2 regions of the Rothia sp. 27098_8_27 genome follow, and region 2 is predicted to be linked to the other one. Evidence: riboswitches for the same ligand, from Rfam matches in the RefSeq annotation. Region 2 holds a riboswitch; the other holds the start of a gene.
What was found. Region 2 has a riboswitch for thiamine pyrophosphate ahead of O3675_RS00665 (bifunctional hydroxymethylpyrimidine kinase/phosphomethylpyrimidine kinase). Riboswitches for the same ligand answer to the same signal wherever they lie in the genome.

Region 1: another riboswitch for thiamine pyrophosphate. It lies ahead of O3675_RS08715 (ECF transporter S component); the one in region 2 lies ahead of O3675_RS00665 (bifunctional hydroxymethylpyrimidine kinase/phosphomethylpyrimidine kinase).

Annotation. Positions count from the first base shown of each region.
Region 1 is NZ_JAPWAJ010000010.1:2,415-12,175, reverse strand. Features, by position in the region: gene thiO (glycine oxidase ThiO) at 1-453, opposite strand, end outside; gene O3675_RS08755 (thiamine phosphate synthase) at 456-1,076, opposite strand; gene O3675_RS08750 (carboxymuconolactone decarboxylase family protein) at 1,487-1,903, opposite strand; gene O3675_RS08745 (MerR family transcriptional regulator) at 1,903-2,364, opposite strand; tRNA gene O3675_RS08740 (tRNA-Gly) at 2,787-2,860, opposite strand; gene dcd (dCTP deaminase) at 3,014-3,613, shown strand; gene O3675_RS08730 (septin family protein) at 3,745-5,076, shown strand; gene O3675_RS08725 (MFS transporter) at 5,277-6,713, opposite strand; gene O3675_RS08720 (DUF4235 domain-containing protein) at 6,874-7,107, opposite strand; TPP riboswitch at 7,374-7,474, shown strand; gene O3675_RS08715 (ECF transporter S component) at 7,533-8,165, shown strand; gene O3675_RS08710 (ABC transporter ATP-binding protein) at 8,254-9,761, shown strand, end outside.
Region 2 is NZ_JAPWAJ010000001.1:170,536-180,296, reverse strand. Features, by position in the region: gene O3675_RS00675 (slipin family protein) at 1-61, shown strand, start outside; gene O3675_RS00670 (YoaK family protein) at 176-1,030, shown strand; gene O3675_RS00665 (bifunctional hydroxymethylpyrimidine kinase/phosphomethylpyrimidine kinase) at 1,566-3,347, opposite strand; TPP riboswitch at 3,336-3,522, opposite strand; gene O3675_RS00660 (ABC transporter ATP-binding protein) at 3,732-5,480, opposite strand; gene O3675_RS00655 (ABC transporter transmembrane domain-containing protein) at 5,482-7,383, opposite strand; gene O3675_RS00650 (RNA helicase) at 7,828-9,761, shown strand, end outside.

The DNA.
Region 1 (9,761 bases), on a different contig from region 2:
GCCGGCGATACGCGGTGCCAGGAGCGGTTCGAGGGCGCGCGCCTGCGTGGGGGTGACGGGGTCTGCGGGGCGGTTCATGTCCCGGTAGTAGGCGCGGGTGCGTTGCAGGTGCTCGGCGTCGGCACGGTCGGCTGCGATGATGAGCGTGCCGGTGGTGTCGTAGCCGGTGGGCAGGTCGGTGGCGCGGCTGAGCCTCTCCATAAGGGAGGGGTAGGCGTCGGCGCTGGCGGTCATGAGCGGGAAGAGCGCGTCCTGCTGGAATTGCACTTCTGCGATGGGCGCGAGCATACCGCCGGCGTAGTGGCTGGCGGCGGGGTAGAGCGCCGTGCCGTCGTCGGCGGTGCCGTAGTCGCTGGTTTCGGCGTCGATGAGGTGTACGTTCTCGCCGCGTTCGGTGAGCTCAAACGCGGTGGTAAGCCCGATGATTCCGCCGCCAACGATGGTGATGGTCATGGCTATGCCTTCAGTGCGGGGTTGTCGACGAAGGCGCGGACCATGGCGATTCCGGCGACTCCGGTGGTGCGGATGGCGGGGCAGTCTTCGGGGGTGATGTCGCCGATAGCTACGGTGGGTACGGCGGACAGCTCGGCAAGTTCGCGGAGCCCATCAATGCCGAGGGGCGGGCGGTTGGACTTCTTGGTGGGGCTGGGACGGAACGGCCCGGTACCAATGTAATCGATCAGGTGCGCGATCTTGTTGGATTCTTCGACGAGCTGGCGGGTGCCGGTGGTCAGGCCGATGATTGCGTCGGCGCCGAGGAGGGCGCGGGCGTCGGCTACGGGCAGGTCGTCTTGACCGATGTGCACGCCGTCAACGCGCACGCCGCGGGCACGCAGCGCGAGGGCGACGTCTACACGGTCGTCGATGAGGAGGGTCTGGTGCGGCTGGATGATGCCGGCGATAGCTTCGGTGAGCTGGTAGAGCTCGCGCGCACTGATGGGTTTGGACCTGACTTGGATGCAGGTGGCGTGTTTGGCTGCCCGGACGGTTTCGAGGGGGTTGTCGCCTGTGACGAGGTAGAGGTTCAGGTCGAGGGGGCGTGCGGGGGTGGTGTAGGGGTGCGTTTCGCGGGTCATGCGGGTCTACGATTCGTCGTCGAGTAGATGTTTTTTAGAAATTCTCTCTTTGAATTTCTGTGGTTAGGTTAGCACAACTGTGTGGTGAGTTGAACATCCTTCAAGTGTTTTGAGGTGTGTGCGCTTGGCTCGCTATACACTTCCTTCGCTCCTGCAGGAGCAAGGAACATACCGCCTCGACCCGTCCAACTGAGCCTAACCACCACATTCAACCCAAAATAAAAAGCCTCCTACCGTGGGGCAGAAGGCTTGAGGAGAGCGGCTGACGGGCTGGAAGGCGGAAATCCCGAGCGCGCGAGGGAATGTATTTCCGCCTGGAAGCGATTCCCGTCAGCCGCTCCAATAGAACGTCACTCTGGATACAAAGGTTTCCGGCCCTGCCAGGAAGTGTCCGGAGTGGCGTTATCAACTTACCTGTCGTAGTTCCGCCGTGAGTCTATTGCTTCCTGTGCTGCGAAAGTAGCGTTCAGTGCTCGTGGAAAGCCGCAGTACACTGAGGCGTGCAGGATAGCTTCCTGAATTTCCTCTTCGGAAATCCCGACATTGAGTGCCGCTCCAACATGAACTTTAAGTTGAGGTTCGCATCCGCCTAATGCAGTCAATACGCCAATGGTTACTAGCTGGCGACTGCGTGCATCCAGACCGGGCCTATCGTAAATATCACCGAAAGCAAATGCGGCGATGTGGTGTCCTAAAGCAGGGTTTGACGTGGAAAGTGATTCGATAACACTCTGACCAGCGTCTCCGTCGATACGGGAGAGAACCTGCAATCCAAGATCACGACGTCGCTGGTTATCGACGGAATCAATATCGTACTGATCACTCATTATGGATGGGAACCTTTCTGATACATTGCTATCTTGAATTCGGTAGCTGCCAGCGATAACTGAAGATCCTCTATTCGTTGTCGAAGGATGTCGCGATGCTCCAGCATCAAATCAAGACGCTCCTGTACTGTTTCTGCACCTTGTTCAACCAAGGAGATGTAATGCTGGAGTTGGGCAATCGACATTCCAGAGACCCGCATTCGGGTAATAAAAACCAAACGCCGTACAGCCGCAGCATCGTAAAGCCGATAGCCGGATGCATCGCGTCCTACTTTCACCAGCCCTGCACGTTCGTAATAGCGCAGCGTATGTGCGCTGATACCCAAATACTCGGCAGTGGTAGCGATATCCCACTGAGTGTTCTCGTCATCTCTGATCAGGTCGCGCAACGCCGCAGTATTTAGCCCTCCGGGTGGATCGATCGCGAGCCTAAGGGCTTGCTCTAACCGTTCTTCCAACATATCAATTACACTAAACCTTTGAGTGCGCTCGAAGGCAAACTGCTATGGTGCTTCACGTTCTGTGACCTGGGATAGGTGTGGCTGATGTTGGCAAGGTAGCCGTTCAGGAACGGTACGGTAGCGGTTGCTCAAGTCCTGTGGAGTGGTGTAATCGTTTTGTGTCCTTCGGGTTGGGTACCGCAGACAGCTCGCCGGGAAACGAGGGTTGGCAGCCGGGTATGGCGGTGGTTCCGTAGGAACGTCGGGGCACTTTCCCGAGGGCTCATCGAGAAAGGGTCTGCTGTAGCCCCATGCGCACGCTATACACTTCCTTCGCTCCTACTGCAGGAGCAAGGAACATACCGCCTCGACCCGTCCAACCGAGCCCAACCACCGCATCCAACCTAAAAAATAAAGCCCCAAACCATAAGGTCCGGGGCTTGTGGAGCGGCTGACGGGAATCGAACCCGCGTATCAGGCTTGGGAAGCGTGCGCTCTACCATTGAGCTACAGCCGCATCTTTTTCAGTGTATCGCGCTTGCTTGTCGGGGGTGAAATGTGTCGCGGTTGTTTATGTGCGGGGTGGCGGGGTTGAAATGTGATGTAGGCCTGTGTGCTGGGGCTGGTGGATGCCTGCACGTGGGTGGTGTTTGCCAGGTATCCTTTAAACGTGCTTATTTCAGATCGCGATATTCGTCAAGAGATTGCTGATGGGCGCATCGTTCTTGATCCGTTCGATGAGTCGATGATTCAGCCTGCAAGTGTGGACGTGAGGATTGATCGTTTCTTCCGTCTGTTCGATAACCATAAGTACCCGCATATTGATCCTGCTCAGCCGCAGGAGGATTTGACGCGCCTGGTGGAGGTGGCTCCTGATGAGCCGTTTATTCTGCATCCGGGTGAGTTTGTGTTGGGTTCTACGTATGAGAAGGTGACCCTGCCTGATGATGTGGCTGCCCGCCTGGAGGGTAAGTCGTCGTTGGGTCGTTTGGGTCTTCTGACTCACTCTACGGCTGGTTTTATTGATCCTGGTTTTTCGGGGCATGTGACGCTTGAGTTGTCGAATATGGCGACTTTGCCGATTATGTTGTGGCCGGGTTCTAAGGTTGGTCAGTTGTGTTTCTTCCGTTTGAGTAGCCCGACTGAGCATCCGTATGGTTCTGGTGCGTATGGTAACCGTTACCAGGGTCAGCGCGGCCCGACTGCTTCGCGTAGTTATTTGAATTTTCATCAGACGATGATTCCTGCGGATGGTTCTGTGGAGTCTTAGTCTTTCCCGCTTTGGGGTGCGGGCGTGCAGGCTGTGTGTTTGTGCGCCCGCGTTGGGCGGTTTTTTCGCCTGTTGTGCTCGTGCGTTCACTCGCGTGCGGGTTTTTATCTCTCACTCTCTAAGGATTTTTGATGAATCTGAAGCCTGTTGTTCTGCGTGTTGCTGGCGCGGAAGTTTCTTTGTATCTGATTGATATGTCGGACTCTTTTGTGGAGCGTTTTAAGAAGGCGTGGGAGCCTCTTGCTCCGGAGTTTTTTGATACTCCTGATGAGGCGTATGCTTCGTTGTCTCGTTTTGATCAGGTGATGCTGGTTCATGCGCCGACTGATGAGTCGGTGATGGATTTGGCGAATCCGTTGATGGGTTCGTTTGATAAGGTTTCGACGCTGCGTGTGGCTGATGATGATTCGGGTATGCAGGATCTGACGAGCCGTATTACGTTGGCGATGATTGAGCAGCTGGTTGGTCGCGGTGTGATGCTGCATGCGGCTGTTATTGGTGACCCTGAGTCGAAGCGCGCTGTTGCGCTGGTGGGTGTTTCTGGTAGCGGTAAGACGACTGCGTCGCGTTTCTTGGGTTCGAAGTTTGCGTACCTGACTGATGAGACTGCGATTATTTCGGATGAGGGTGTTGTGTCGCCGTATCCGAAGCCGCTGTCTGTGATTGTTGACCCGAATGCGCCGAAGGATCAGCAGAACCCGGTGGATCTGGGTTTGAACGTGGTTGATCGTGATGACCTCAGCTATGAGCTGTCGCGTATTGTGTTCATTTCTCGTGATGAGTCGGCTTCGGAGCCGTATTTTGAGCGTGTTCCGCTGCATGAGGCTCTGGTGTTCTTGAGCGAGCAGAGCTCGGGTCTGGCGCGTCACCCTGAGGGTGTTGTGTCGCTGGCTAAGCTGGTGGAGCGTTGCGGTGGCGTGTGGCGCCTGGTGTACTCGGAGGTTGAGGATACTTTGCCGCTGGTTCAGGATCTGCTGAATGGCGGTGAGCTGCCGAATGCTGATGAGGTTGAGAGCCTGGAGAAGTACACGGTTGAGGATCACCTGCCGGGTGTGTTCTTGAACGGTACGATTGCGGTGTCTCGTATGCCGGGTACTTCGGGTGTGCGTGTGGGTGAGGACGGCCCGTTCTTGCTGCTGTGCGACACTGAGCTGAATGAGCTGTCTGATTTTGCGGCTGAGTGCTGGCTGCAAGCTGAGGGCGACATTTCGTATGATGACCTGTTTGCGCGTCTGGCTGAGATTTTTGAGGGTCTGCCTGCGGAGGCGTATGACGAGAATTTGAGTGCTCTGGCGGCTGGTTCGATGCTGTGGGTCCGTGTGATTGATGATCCGCTGATTGATGACGCGACCTGGGCTCAGATGACGAGCGATGAGGTTCTGGATGAGGAGGAGCAGCAGATTGCACTGGATTCCTCTGAGGATGCTGTCGCTGACGATGAGGACGACGTGGTGGAGGACTAGCCGCCGGGTCTCTCTGACGTGGCTTACTGACACGGCTTTCTGAGCTCCGCTTGGTAGGCACTGCTTAAGCACAAGGGAGGGGCGGGTAGAAGATCATTCTTCTACCCGCCCCTCCCTGTGTGTATGCGGGGTTGCGTTTGCAGGCTTGTATTTGCGGGGTTTGCAGGACGCTTAGCCCCGCGACGCCTTACCGAGCAGCCTTACTGGGCGGCCTTGTCGCGGCGCTTCTGTTCACGCTTCTGCTCGCGGCGAGCCGCACGCATACGCAGCGGACCGGGCGCCTTCACCGGCAGCAGCAGGAGCAGACCCGCCACCACAACGATCAGAATACCGAGCACACCCCAAATCTGCGCGCCCATGATGCTCACGCACAGACCGAACAGCATCGGCGCCAGGAAGCTGGTGGCACGACCGGTGGTCGAGTACAGGCCGAACAGCTCACCCTCAGTACCGGGATCCGCCAGACGAGCCAGGAAGGTGCGTGACGCCGACTGCGCCGGGCCCACGAACAGGCACAGCAGCAGAGCGCATACCCAGAACACGCCCGGTTCGGGGAAAAACAGCAACGGGGTAGCCGCCAAGATAATGCCGACCAGCGAGATAACAATAATCGCCTTCGGGCCCAGGTAGTCATCCAGGTAGCCGCCCAGAATCGCGCCAGCCGCCGCGACAGCGCTACCGGCAATACCGAACAGAATCACCTCGGAAGTGCTGAAACCGAACGTGCCCGCCGCAAGAATACCGCCGAACGTAAAAATACCGGACAGACCATCACGGAACACCGCCGAAGCAATCAGGAACCACAGGGTCTGCGGGGACGTCATCTTCAGCCGCTTAATGGTGCGCCACAGCGCCTTGTAGGAGGCGAGCAGACCGCCCTGACGAGCCGGGGAGAGACGCTCCATACCGAGCTCCAGGAAACGCAGCTCGCGGGTGGGCAGCACCTCCGGCAGGAAGCGCTCGCGGGTGCGCATACGCACCAGCAGCGGCAGGCAGAAAATCAAACACCAGGCGGCGGCGAACAGTGCGACCGCACGGATATTCAGGGCGTTATCGGTGGTCAGGCCGAGCACCTCGGGGGTAAGCACAAAACCCCACAGCACCACAGCCAGCGCCAGGATGCCGCCAATGTAGCCTGCAGCCCATCCGGCGCCCGAAATCTTACCGATATTCTCCGGGTGGGAGATGCGCGGTAGCACGGCGTTATAGTTCACGTACGCGAACTCGCTGAACACGCTTGCCGCAGAAATCAGGGTGACACCCAGCCACAAGTACTGCGGGGTGGGGCCCACGAAGAAGCACGCCGCCATCGAGCCGACTAGCAACATGGTGTTCACACCGAGCCAGAAGATGCCCCTGCCGGACTTGTCGTTACGCTGACCGGTCACCGGCGCTAGAATCGCAATGAGGAAACCGGCAACGGTCAGACCCAGCGACAGTGCCGAGGAGGTCTCTTCGGGCGTGCCAAAGTAGCTGCTGGTCAGGTACACGGTGAAGATGAAGGTCGTCATAATCGAGTCGAAGCTCGACGAACCAACATCCCACATGACCCAGGACGCAATCGAGCGGCGGCTGTTCGCGTGGTCAACGACCCTACGCTGAGCCTTCGTTTTACGGCGGGGAGAAGAAATAGTCATAGTTGTGCTTTCGGATGCCGAGGTGGCGCTTCAGCGTAGCGTCGGCATGGAACCGGCTGAAGTAGAGCGGGCGTGCTGAAGATGGAACACCAGGCGGTACGTACCGAGCGAAGATACGTACCGCCTAGTTCATGAACTTTCGCGCGGAAGGCGCAAAGTCTTAGTTGAAGAAACGACGCTGCAGGCGAGCAATACCGAAGCTCACCACAGCACCCACGACGGAGGTCAGAACGGTCCAGAGGATGACCTGACGCAGGGTATCTTCAGACTCGTGGGAAATGGCGGGAGGCTGGTTACCGGTAGCCTTGGTCCAGGCTGCGCCCAGGCCCTTACCAACCAGGGCAGCAGCGCCCATGTTGATACCCGCAATAGCAAGCTTAGCGACGGGGTTCATATGTATCTCCTTAGCTGTATACGATGCGGCGTCCTGCCCGTGAACCCCTTCGGGGTTGGGTGAGAAAAGAGCGCCACTCCCTAGCGTATAGGGTTTAAGGCGTTCGTGCCGCCTTGGAGCCTCTCCGTCCCAAAATTGTACACCGTGCAATTCTGTAATGCGGGCAGAAGAAGAAAACAAAAAGCGGCAAATTGGCGCGAACAGCCAGACACGCCTACAATCGAACCTGGGTTCCCACCCGCACCACAACGGCACGGACAAGGAACCCCACACGACAGGGGAGCGCCACCGAGGCGCTGAGAGTGCTAAGCAGACCCTCGAACCTGATCCGGTTAGTACCGGCGTAGGGAGTCGAATTTCTTCTCAATGCCCTCGTCCAATCAGAGGGCGAGGACATTCCCCTTCCAACGACGGAAGGACCACCAATGTCACAGAACGCAACCCCCGCCTCCCAGGCATCTACCCAGGCAGAAGCGAAGAAGCCGAACCTGCGCTGGCGAGTCAACGAAATCGTCATCGCTGCAGTTATCGCAGTAGCCTGCGCCGTCATCTTCTGGATCTGGGACATCGCAGTCGGCCCCGCCGCCAAAACTGCACTCGTAGCAGCACCCGAATTCCGCCCCATCGTCGCCGGCGCATGGCTGCTCGGCGGCACCCTCGGCGGACTGCTCATCCGCAAGCCCGGTGCGGCACTCTTCGGCGAAATCGTCGCAGCATTCATTTCCGTACTCTTTACCGGCGGCGCGTGGAGCGGCGAAATCCTGATTGCGGGCCTCTTCCAGGGCCTCGGCGCTGAAATCGCCTTCGCGATCTTCCGCTACCGCCGCTGGAACGCAACCGTCGCCATCTTCTCCGGTGCGCTCAGCGGCCTGTTCATGGGCGTTAACGAAATCTTCATCTACTACCCCGACATGGAACCGGTCAAGGCAATCATCTACGTAGCGTGCGCCGTCGTCTCCGGTGCAGTTATCGCAGGCTTCCTGGCGTGGATTCTCGTGCAGAACCTCGCCAAGACCGGTGTGCTCTCCTCGCTGGCATCCGGCAAGACCCGCCGCTAACCACCAGCAACTAGCCACCAACTAGTCACTCACCACGAGTCACCACTCGGCACACTACAGCAGCCACACAAAAGGCTAAGGAACCATCATGGAAGCAACACCGCGCGGGGCGCGCATCGAGCTCAACAACTTCAGCTGGCACCACCCCGGACGCCCAGAACCCGTCATCAGCGGACTCAACCTCACCATCAACCCCGGTGAAAAAGTCCTGCTACTGGGCACCTCCGGCGCCGGCAAATCGACGCTCCTGCACGCCATCGCCGGTGTGCTCCACGATGATGACGGCGAATCCGCCGGCGGCACCATCACCATCAACGGGCAAGCCCCTGCCGAAGCACGCGGCACCGCAGGCATGATGCAGCAGGACCCCGAATCCTCCATCGTCATGGCAACCGTCGGCAATGACGTAGCCTTCGGCCCCGAAAACCTGCGCGTACCCCGCGAAGAAATCTGGGGCCGCGTCACCGAATCCCTCACCGCGGTAGGGCTCAACCACCTTGCCCTCGACCACCCCAGTAGCGCACTGTCCGGCGGTCAGAAGCAGCGCCTCGGCCTGGCGGGCATCCTCTCGATGCACCCCGGCGCCATGATTCTCGACGAACCCACCGCCAATCTCGACCCCTCCGGCGTGCAGGAAGTACGCGACAGCATCCTTGCCGCCGCGCAAGCCACCGGCGCGACCCTGCTCGTCGTGGAGCACCGCGTGAGCATCTGGGCGCCGCACATGGACCGCATTATCGTGCTCGGCGAAGGCGGCACCATCACCCACGATGGCGCACCCGACACCGTACTCACCGAAGCCCGCCGAGAACTCATCGACGCGGGCGTATGGGTACCCAACTACGTGCCGCGTGCGCCGCAGACCGGTAATATTGCGGGCGGCGAGGCTACGGGCGGCGATAGCGAGCACGGCGAGGCGCTACTGCGCGCCGAAAACCTCAGCATCACCCGCGCACAACCCACCCCCAAACAACGACGCGCACGCCGACGCACCATCAAACGCCTCGGCGACACCCCCGCACCCGCACCCACCGACCTGCCCGTACTGCGCAGCGGCATCAACCTCACCCTGCACGCCGGCGAACACCTCAGCGTGCTCGGACCCAACGGCGCCGGCAAATCAACTCTAGCCCTCACCCTCGCAGGGCTCCTCACCGCACCCAACGGCACCCTCACCGCCACCGACGCGCTCCGTAATTACGACGGCAACCACGGCGGCAACCACGACAGCGAGCGCGCCCACTGGGACGTGCCCACCTGGACCCCCGCCCAAATGCTCAGCCGCATCGGCTACGTCTTCCAAGAACCCGAATACCAATTTATCCGCGGAACCGTACGCGAAGAACTCGAACTCGGCCCCCGCCGACTCGCCGCACTCACCCGCAACCCCCTCGACGAAGACGAGCTCGCCGCCCGCACCAACGAACTCGCAACCCACCTACGCCTCACCCACCTGCTCGACGCCAACCCCTTCACCCTCTCCGGCGGCGAAAAACGACGACTCTCCGTAGCCTCCGCACTCGCCACCGCACCCAAAATCCTCATCCTCGACGAACCCACCTTCGGCCAAGACGCACGAACCTGGGCAGAACTCGT
Region 2 (9,761 bases):
CCCGCTGCCCATGGACGTGATTGGTCCGCTCGTGGGTGCGCTCAAGGGCGAGAGCAAGTAGACTGTAGACCTTGCATCTTCTGAGGCACCTACGTGCCTATCGCAAAAACCTCGAGTACCATAGGTGCTCGAGGTTTTTGTATGCCCGGATCTTTTTTCACCACCAAGGACCACGATGACTGCCCGCTTTGCACTTTTTCTTTCCAGGATTCCAACTCCGCGCCGCTACGGGCGGATTATGGCGCTTCTCTTAGCATCCCTGGGTGGAGCGGTAGATGTTTTCTCTCATATTCATTACAAAGCTTTGGTTGCCACGCAGACCGGTAATTTTATCCTTCTCATTGCTGATATGAGTCACAGTTCGCAGCACGCTATTCACCTGCGTTGGCTCTCAGTGATTTTCTTTAGCCTGGGGTACCTGGGCGGTCATCTTCTGCATGATCTTTTGGGGCAGAGGGCACACCTGAAACACTGGCGTATTTTTACTCTGGTGCCCTTCCTCCTCGTCTGTTTTGTGACTCCTCTGATTCACCGGGTGAGCGAGCACGGGGTCCAGGTGGGGGCGTTAGCGTTCACTATTGGCATGCTCATTCATGCACTTGCAGACACGCGTATTGGTGAGAACCCGTTTTCCCTGTTTATGACCAGCGGAAATTGGCGCAAAATGTTAAGCGCCTGGTACACGGCCGGCGCCCTCTATACCCGTGCTATAGCTAATGCTTGCAGCACCCGGAGGGAGCGTGTTGTTAGAAGGCGTGTTGAGGCTCGTCACCCGTCAGCGGATACCGCCCCCGCCCTGCCTGAGGACGAAGGACGCCGCACCCGCAGACGTGCTCTGATGACGGCTTTAGATTACTCCCTGGTGGTCGGGGGATTTGTCGCCGGTGTGATTGTGATGGCTCTCCTAGATCAGCTGGTAGGTAGTATCTCTCTGTGGTTTGTCGGGTGTTTGGCAGCTGGAGCGTTCTGGGTGGGGTTCCGGGCCGAGAAAAATGAAGATGCGGATAACGAAGCTGAGGCTCAGAGCTAAGCTCAATAAATCAGAACTAGGTTCTGCAGGTCAGAACTAAACCCGGCAACTCAAAGCTAGACCAGCTCCCCTTCCCTGACGCATTAGCCTGACGCACTAGCCGCGGCGGCTGATTCGTAACGGTTAGACATATAGAAATATCCCGTGCAGATGAGAGTATCTGCACGGGATATTTCTATGCCGAACATTCTTCACGAACGCTAGAAGGAAGGCGTTTGGCCCGCCGCGGGGGTTGGATGAGGTGGTTGCGACGGGCCAAACTGGTCGGTTACACGCCGTAGAGGTGCGGGCGCGGCAGGTACATCAGCCAGTTGGGTGAGGGCCGGAATCCTACCGCAAACGGTTTTCACCGACGCCTTAAGCATAACCGGCACAACCCCCGAACCAGCGGTAGCTTGAGTGAAGCATCAATCACCCATCTCACGCCATGCCGGGACGGTATTCAGCCCAAAAATCGGGCGCCTAAAGCACCTGCGGGCTGGCTGCGGTGCAACCCCTCACGCAGCGCACGTCGTCTAGCGCAGCGCCCGGCAAACTAACGCAATGCTCGGTGCGCCTGGTCAAAGAACTCACGCTCGTACACGCACGCCGACAGGTACGCCCGCGCCGCGCGCACACGCTGAGCCGGTGAAGCCGTCTCAAACGCACGCTCCACCTCCGCGAGGCTACGCGCCACATCCGCGGCGAACTCTTCGCCACCGTACATGCTCAACCACTCCGCGTACGGGTGGTCCGCATGATTCTGCGAGGAGAGCACAGCGCCCACCTCTTCGTACAGCCAGTAGCAGGGCAGGATCGCCGCGGCACCGACCACGTAATCATCACCGGCGGCGGTGGCACGCAGGAAATTCGTGTACCCCATCGTAATCGGTGAGGGCCCACCCAGACGCGCACGGTTCGCCAGCCAGCCCTCGTGTAGCTGCGATTCGGCGGCAATCGCCTCGTGCGCACCGGCGGCCCAGTGCACCTGCGCCTCAGCGGTGTCAGCACGCGCCGAGAGAGTCGCGAGCGCACGCGAATAATCACGCAGGTAGAGGGCGTCCTGATCTAGGTAGAAGGCGAACAGGTCCTCGTCGAGGGTGCCGTCACCGAGGGCACGCACGAAGGGCAGGTCCAGGATTTGGTGCCAGGTTTCGCCACCGGCTGCCCAGAGGGCGGCGGTCCAGGGACCGGCGGGCTTTACGACGGCTTCACCGGCGGGCACGGGGCTGACCGGCAGCAGACGTTCCGGGCTGGTGCCGTCCAGAGTATTGCCCTCAGAGTCGGTGGTGGCGAGCAGGTGATGCCACGGGTATGCGGAGGCGGCAGCCTCCAGGCGGCGGGCACGGGCGGCGTGGTCCACCGGGCCGTGGCCCTCACCGGAGCCAACCTGCAGACCGGCACCTGCGGCAATGGATTCGTGGAGCCAGCGGGTGCTCCACTGCAGGGCGCGGTGGGTGTCTTCGCTGGTCAGAACGTCCTGCTCTGCGGTGTACTCTGCGGCTTCAGTGTGTTCTGCGGCTTCAGTGTGCTGGAGCAGTTCCACGCCCAGGCGGGTTGCCAGCGAAGAGGACAGGGAGCATCCGGTGCCGTGCGTATTGCGGCTGTCCAGGCGCGGGGTGCGCACGTGGGCGCAGGTGCCGTCCGGGAAGACCGCGGTGTTACCGGCGTCCTGACCGCACAGGTGGCCGCCCTTCACAATCACGGTGGTTCCGGTCGCCGCCGCAAGGTTCGCCGCCTGCTCGTGCGCCTCATCGAAAGTCTGAGCGGGCTCCTTCTGACAGAGCACGGCGAGCTCCGGAATGTTCGGGGTAATCACATTCACGAGCGGCACGAGGTCGCGCAGCGCCTGCTCCGCTTCCGCCTGCAACAGACGGTCACCGCTTGAAGCAATCATGACCGGGTCGAGCACGACCACGGGCACGGGGTGCTCGCTCAGCCAGGTGCGGACGGTACGGATCGTGTCCGCGTCGCCGAGCATGCCGATTTTCACGGCGTCAACCGTGACGTCATCAAAAACGGCGGCAAGCTGCGCGGTCAAAAACTCCAGGGGCGGGGTGAATACTTCACGAACCCCACAGGTGTTCTGGGCGACCAGTGAGGTGGTCACGCACATGCCGTAACCGCCGGATGCGGCAATGGACTTGAGGTCCGCCTGAATACCTGCACCGCCGGAGGGGTCGGTTCCAGCAATGGAGAGAACCCTCGGCACCCGAGCTGCCTGAGGTACCTGAGCTGTCTGGGGTGCCCGGGAGGTTCCGGAGGCGCTCGCGCCGGGTACAGGGCTGGTGGGGGTCGTGGGTGCGCACGCGGGCGCGGTAGGCTGCTCTGCCATCATCGATAATCCCTTCGCTAGTTCGAACTAGAGCAGGTTCAATGGGTGATTCTCTCAGCCTTGAGTGTTCTTACGTCGTTTCGTGCGTCCACTGTGCCGTAGCTCTTCGCTGTGCCGTAGCTCTTCGTTGGGCGGGTTAGCGGGTCGCAGTCGTCTCAAGGCACCCCATATCGCTCTGCCAGGTTATCACAATGATTCTTAGTAACTGAAAGTTTTGCGGGTGACAAGTGAATCTCTCCGAAATTTTCGTTTGAGTCTTGCACTCTTGCGAGTGCTCCCGCCACTGATTTCAGCGCACCCTTGTGCGGAAACCACCCGTTAAACACGTAGTGCCCGGCACCGCTTCACACGGTACCGGGCACTATCAGCCGGGCTTATCCTCCGGGTTTAGGTCAGGGCGAAAATCTCTGCCGGTGAACCCTCCGCAATGATCCTGCCCTCGTGCAGCAGGACCGCGCGGTCAGCCAGCGAGGCGATACGCGCATCGTGCGAAATGATCAGCACCGCACGGTTCGCCAGCACGGCGCTCAGGGACTCGGTTGCGTCCGCGAGTTCCAGCTGGGTGGTGGATTCGTCCAGAATCACGGCGTGCGGGTCGGCAAGCACAATACGTGCCAGTGCCAGCTGCTGAATCTGGTCGCGAGTCAGAGGCGAATCCGCACCGCTCACGACAGTATCCATGCCCTGCGGCAGGTCGCGCCACCAGCGGGCACCGATAGCGTCCAGCGCCTCACGCATCTGCTCGACGGTTGCATCCGGCACGACCACCGTAAAGTTATCGGCGAGAGTACCGAAGAAGACGTGCGCTTCCTGGGTGCAGACCAGCAGGCGCGGGCGGCCATCGGCGGCGGCATCGGTCGGGAAGTCGCCGTGACCGACCGGGCGGCCCATCACGGTGATGGTGCCTTCCAGGGCGGTCAGCGAACCACCAATCAGACGAGCCAGGGTGGTCTTACCCGAACCGGAACGACCCACCAGGGCAAGTGCCTCACCGCGGCGAATCTTCAGGTTGATACCTTCCAGAACGAGGGCGTCCGGCGAGTAGCCGTAGGAGACGTCGGTGCAGTCAATGGCGTACTCCGGGTTCTTCACGGCTTCATCAGATACGGCGGCGAACGCTTCGGCACGGTGCTGTGCACGCGCCTCACGCTGCTTCTTCGCCAGGGAGACCACACCGAACACACGACCCATGTTCACCAGCATGATGCGCAGGCTGCTGACGTGGTGGTTCAGCATGTCGGCGAGGACTCGCAGGCTGAAAACCATGACCGAGGCGGTCGCCACGGCGCCCCAGCTTGCCCAGCCGAGAGCCACGCAGGCGGCACCCCAGAGCATACACAGAATCGTGGGGATCCAGGCGTTGATAGCGTCCACGGTGAAGTACAGCTGGCGGATGCGCACCATGCCCAGCTGCGCGGCGAACTGGCGCTTGTTCTCACCGGCGAAGGCGTCTTCGCGGGCGGTATGAACGCCCAGCTCACGGATCGTGGAGGTGCCGCGAATGTTCTCGGTCAGCACGCTGTTGAGGTCGCTCACGCGCTCCTGGGCGGTCTGGTTGCGTGCCGCCATGAGCGGCAGCATCTTCGACATGATGAGGGCAAGACCGGCAATCATGGGTAGCATAATCAGACCCATTGCCGGGCTCACCACCGCTAGCGAGATGGTGGAGATCAGGAAGTACAGCAGCACGTAAATCGCGCCGAGCAGGTCCTCACTGACGGACTTCGCCGCCGAGGACAGGTCGTCGGTCACGCGGGTGAGCAGGTCACCGCTGCCGGCTTCTTCCACGGTGCGTGCGTCCAGGTCGAGGGTGCCGTCGAGGGTGTCCTGGTTGGCGTCACGGGTGACGAGCGCACCCAGTCGCGCCGCACTGTACGAGGAGACCATGAGGGTTATCGCCTGCACGATGAACGCCGCCAGGATAATCAGAATCGGCTGCCACGGGTAGCTGGAGAACTTGCCCGCCACCACGTCGTCCACGGTGGCACCAATCTGCAGGGGCACCACCGCACCCATGAGGGTGCTGACCATGTAGATGACGAAGGTGTAGAGGGCTCGCCCCTTATGCGCTGCGAGGTAGTTCCACATGCGGCGTGCCACGTAGGCGGGGCTTTCGATGGGGAGCTGCTTTGCCATGCTAGTTCACCTCCTGATTCTGAGTGGTTGCGGGGGTTTCTGCCTGAGCGACGGGGTAGCCGTCGCGTTCCATGCGGCGGGTCGTCTCCGCGGTCGTGGAGACAACGTAGACCTGCTCCAAATCCTGTAGCAGGCCGGGGTAGCCGACGGGCAGGCGGTCGCTACCGACCTGGGTTTCCATCGCATCGTAGATGTAGCGCTGGCTGGGTTCATCCACGGAGTTCAGCGGCTCGGTCAGGATGAGCACCTGCGCGTCCTGTGCGAGTGCGCGGGCGAGTGCCAGACGCTGACGCTGACCGCCGGAGAGGTTCGCGCCTTCGCTGGTGATGCGGGCGGCGAAGTAGTCTTCGGGGTTGCGTCCGCCCAGTCGGTAGGCGATTTCGCGGGAGTCGGTAATCTTCAGCAGTTCCTCATCCTTTGCCTGTGCCAGCTCCTCATCGGGGTTCGGAACGGTGCCCAGGCGCAGGTGCTCCTGCAGGGTTCCGGCGAAAATCATGGGGTTGGGTTCGCTCAGCAGCACGCGGCGGCCGGTTGCGTCCTTGAGGTCCTCTCCCCCGCGTCGCAGGGTGCGGGCAAGCGCCTCAGCGTAGTCTTGCGCGGTGAGGTTGTAGTCGCGCGGGTTGACGTACACGATGCGCGGGTTGCTGGCACCGGCGGGGGCGACGGGTACGGGCACCTCGAGGGTGCTAGCCTCGACTGCCTGTTCGGCGCGTGCCAGCTGCGCCATTTCCTCGTCGGTGCGCGGGCTCTTCAGCACGCCCTGGCGTACGCCCGCGTGACCTTCGAGGCGGGCAACCTTGGCGAGCGCAATCTTGGCGTATCGCCATGCGGTGAGGAAGTTCTGGGTAATCCAGATGGGGCCGCCCATCATCGCGATAATGGAGGCGACGGTCACCAGGGACGCGGCGGGCGTGTCGGAGACCCAGCGGCCGTTTTCGACGTGGCCGGTGAGGGCGAAGCCGATGCCGAGCAGGGTCACGGCGCCGCCGAGCAGCGCGCGGATGAGGTACATCCAGCGGTGCGTCTTTTCGTAGCGCATGTAGCTGTCGAAGACTTCGTCGGTGCCGCGGTGGTAGCGTTCACGCATCTGTTCTTCGGCGCCGAGGCCGGCGATGGTGCGCAGACCGGTGGCGATGTCGGAGGCGCGTGAGGAGGCTTCACCGTCCTTTTCGCGGTATTCGCCAATCTTCGATTCGAGGAAGGTCGAGTACCAGGCGATCACGCCGACCACGATGAGCGTGCCGATGAGGGTGACAATCGCGGTGACGGGGTTAATGAGCCAGAGCTGCACGGCACCGAGGGTCGCGATAATCATGGCGTTGACGAATAGCGGCAACGAGAAGTAGACGTCCGTAATGCGGCGTACGTCTTTGTTCATGACGGTGACCGCTTCGCCGGAGTCTACGCCAGCGCGGGTGCGCCCCATGAGCCGGTTGATGTAGATGCGCCAGTCGCGGCTAAGTTCCGCGCTGAGGGTCATGGAGGTGCCCCAGCCGAAGAACTCGTTGATCACGATGAAGGTGATGGCTGCGACTACTACCCAGAACATGGGCCAGGCATCGGGGGCTTTGCCGGCGATGTGCTGGTTGATGAATTGGCCCACCATGACGGGAATCAGGATTGCGCCGGTACCCGCGGTGGTTTCACCCAGGACGGGGATTGCCCAGCGGTGCCAGGGGTATTTGTATCCGGGGGCGGTGACTCGCAGGGCGAGGCGCTTTTTGAGGGCTTCCTCTTCTGCCTTGCGCTGTTCGCTACCGGTTACTTCCTGTGCAGCTTTTTTCTGCACAGTTTTCTTCTGAGCGGCTTTTTCCTGCGTGGTTTTGTTATGCATGGATTCTTCATGCGTAGCTTCTTCACGCGCGGCGTTTTCTTGTGCCTTGTCAGCGTTGTATTCAGTCATTCAACGTCTCTCCTTTCTCTTACCCTATTCCTTTATCAATGTGGCACGCAACACTATTTATGCAATAGATGGGCGTGTCGTTATTTATGCAACGTATTTTGGGGCGTGCATCAGCCGCTCAATATGCACCGACATCAATCGGCGGATTCTGCATCTACGCGGTAATCTATGCGGCATGGAGGCCTACGTTTTCGACCTTCTGAGCACCAGGTTTTTGCACCACTGCACTTTTAGTGCTTTGTTCTACACTACACGAATTTGGGGAATTCCCGCGTTAGCGCGGCACCGCGCCTCCCGAACACCCTATAAACGCCCCGCGAAGGAACCGCGAACTCCCTGCAAAGATGCAGCGAACACCCCGCAAACACTCCGCGAGTACCCGTTTGTTCCCTCGTAACGATAACGCCCCCGCGCCCGCGCTATTCCCGATAGACTGGAATCCTCATGAGTATTTTGAATTTTCTTTCTCCCGGGCTGGGCGAGAACCCCGGCGACTACAATCGACGCGATTTTAAGGGCAACCCCCTCACCGCCGAAGAAATCTATGAGGCGTTCACCGAGTGGATTTCGACCCGCGGCATGACCCTGTACCCCGCCCAGGACGAGGCCGTTCTGAGCATTGCCGCCGGACATAACGTGGTGCTGGCAACTCCGACCGGTTCGGGTAAGTCCACTGTGGCTGTTGCCGCGCATTTTACGGGCCTGGCGACCGGTCAGCGCTCCTACTACACCGCCCCCATTAAGGCGCTGGTGTCTGAGAAGTTCTTTGACCTGATCAATATTTTTGGTGCCGAGAACGTGGGCATGATTACCGGCGACTCCGCCATTAATACGGAGGCGCCCATTATCTGCTGCACCGCGGAAATTCTCGCCAATATTGCCCTGCGCGAGGGTAAGGATGCGGACCTCTGCCAGGTCATTATGGACGAGTTCCATTTCTACTCTGACCCGCAGCGCGGCTGGGCGTGGCAGCTTCCCCTGCTGGAGCTTCCGCAGGCGCAGTTCCTGCTGATGAGCGCAACCCTGGGCGATACGACTCGCTTCCAGGAGGAGATGACGGCGCTGACCGGTCGTGAGAGTGACCTGGTGGCGCACTCTGAGCGTCCCATTCCGCTGCATTTCTACTACTCCACCACCCCGGTTCAGGAGACGGTGCAGGAGCTCGTGCAGACCAAGCAGACTCCGGTCTACATTGTGCACTTCTCGCAGAAGGCGGCGCTGGAGCAGGCGAACGCGCTGCTGTCGGTGGCTATTGCTTCGAAGGAAGATAAGGAACGCATCGCCGAGCTGATTGCTAAGTTCCGTTTCGGTCCGGGCTTCGGTAAGGCGTTGAATAAGCTGGTGCGTGCCGGTATCGGTATTCACCACGCGGGCATGCTGCCCAAGTACCGCCGCCTCGTGGAGCAGCTGGCTCAGGAGGGTCTGCTCAAGGTGATTTGCGGTACCGACACCCTGGGTGTGGGTATTAACGTACCCATCCGTACCGTGCTGATTACGGCGCTGTCGAAGTTTGACGGTGCCCGTAGCCGCCGTCTGCGTGCCCGCGAGTTCCACCAGATTGCTGGACGCGCCGGCCGCGCCGGTTTTGATACCGCCGGCACCGTGGTGGTTCAGGCACCCGAGCACGATATTGAGAACGCTCGCCTGCTGGCTAAGGCTCAGGCGAAGTTCGGTGACGACACCAAGCGCATTAACCAGTCGCTGTCCTCCAAGCGTAAGAAGGCGCCGGAAGGCTTCGTTGGCTGGTCCGAGAAGACCTTCGACCAGCTGGTAGAAGCAGCCCCGGAGCCGCTGACCTCCTCCTTCGACATCACCCACTCGATGCTGCTGAACCTGATGCACCGCCCGGAGAACCCGGTCATTGCCGCGTACCGCATCATTCAGGAGAACCACGAGAGCCCCGCGCGCCGCCGCGAGCTGTTGCGCAAGGCGATTGGCATCTACAAGGAGCTGCTGACCGGTGGCGTGATTGAGCGAACCAACACCCCGGACGAGCACGGCTCCTACCTGCGCCTGACCGAGGACCTGCAGGATAACTTTGCCCTGAACCAGCCGCTGTCTGCCTTCGCGGTCGCCGCGCTGGAGCTTCTTGACCCCGAATCCCCCAGCTACGCCCTGGATGCGCTCTCCCTCATCGAGGCGACCCTGGATTCGCCGAACCAGGTGCTGTACGCGCAGGAGCGCAAGGCGAAGAACGAGCTCTCGGCGCAGTTGAAGGCGGACGGTGTGGACTACACCGAACGCATGAACGAGCTGGACAAGGTCACCTACCCGCAGCCCCTGGCGGAGCTCATCGATCAGGCGTACACGACCTACAAGCAGTCCGCACCCTGGGTGGCTCGTTTTGAACCGCGCCCCAAGTCGATTGTGCGTGACAT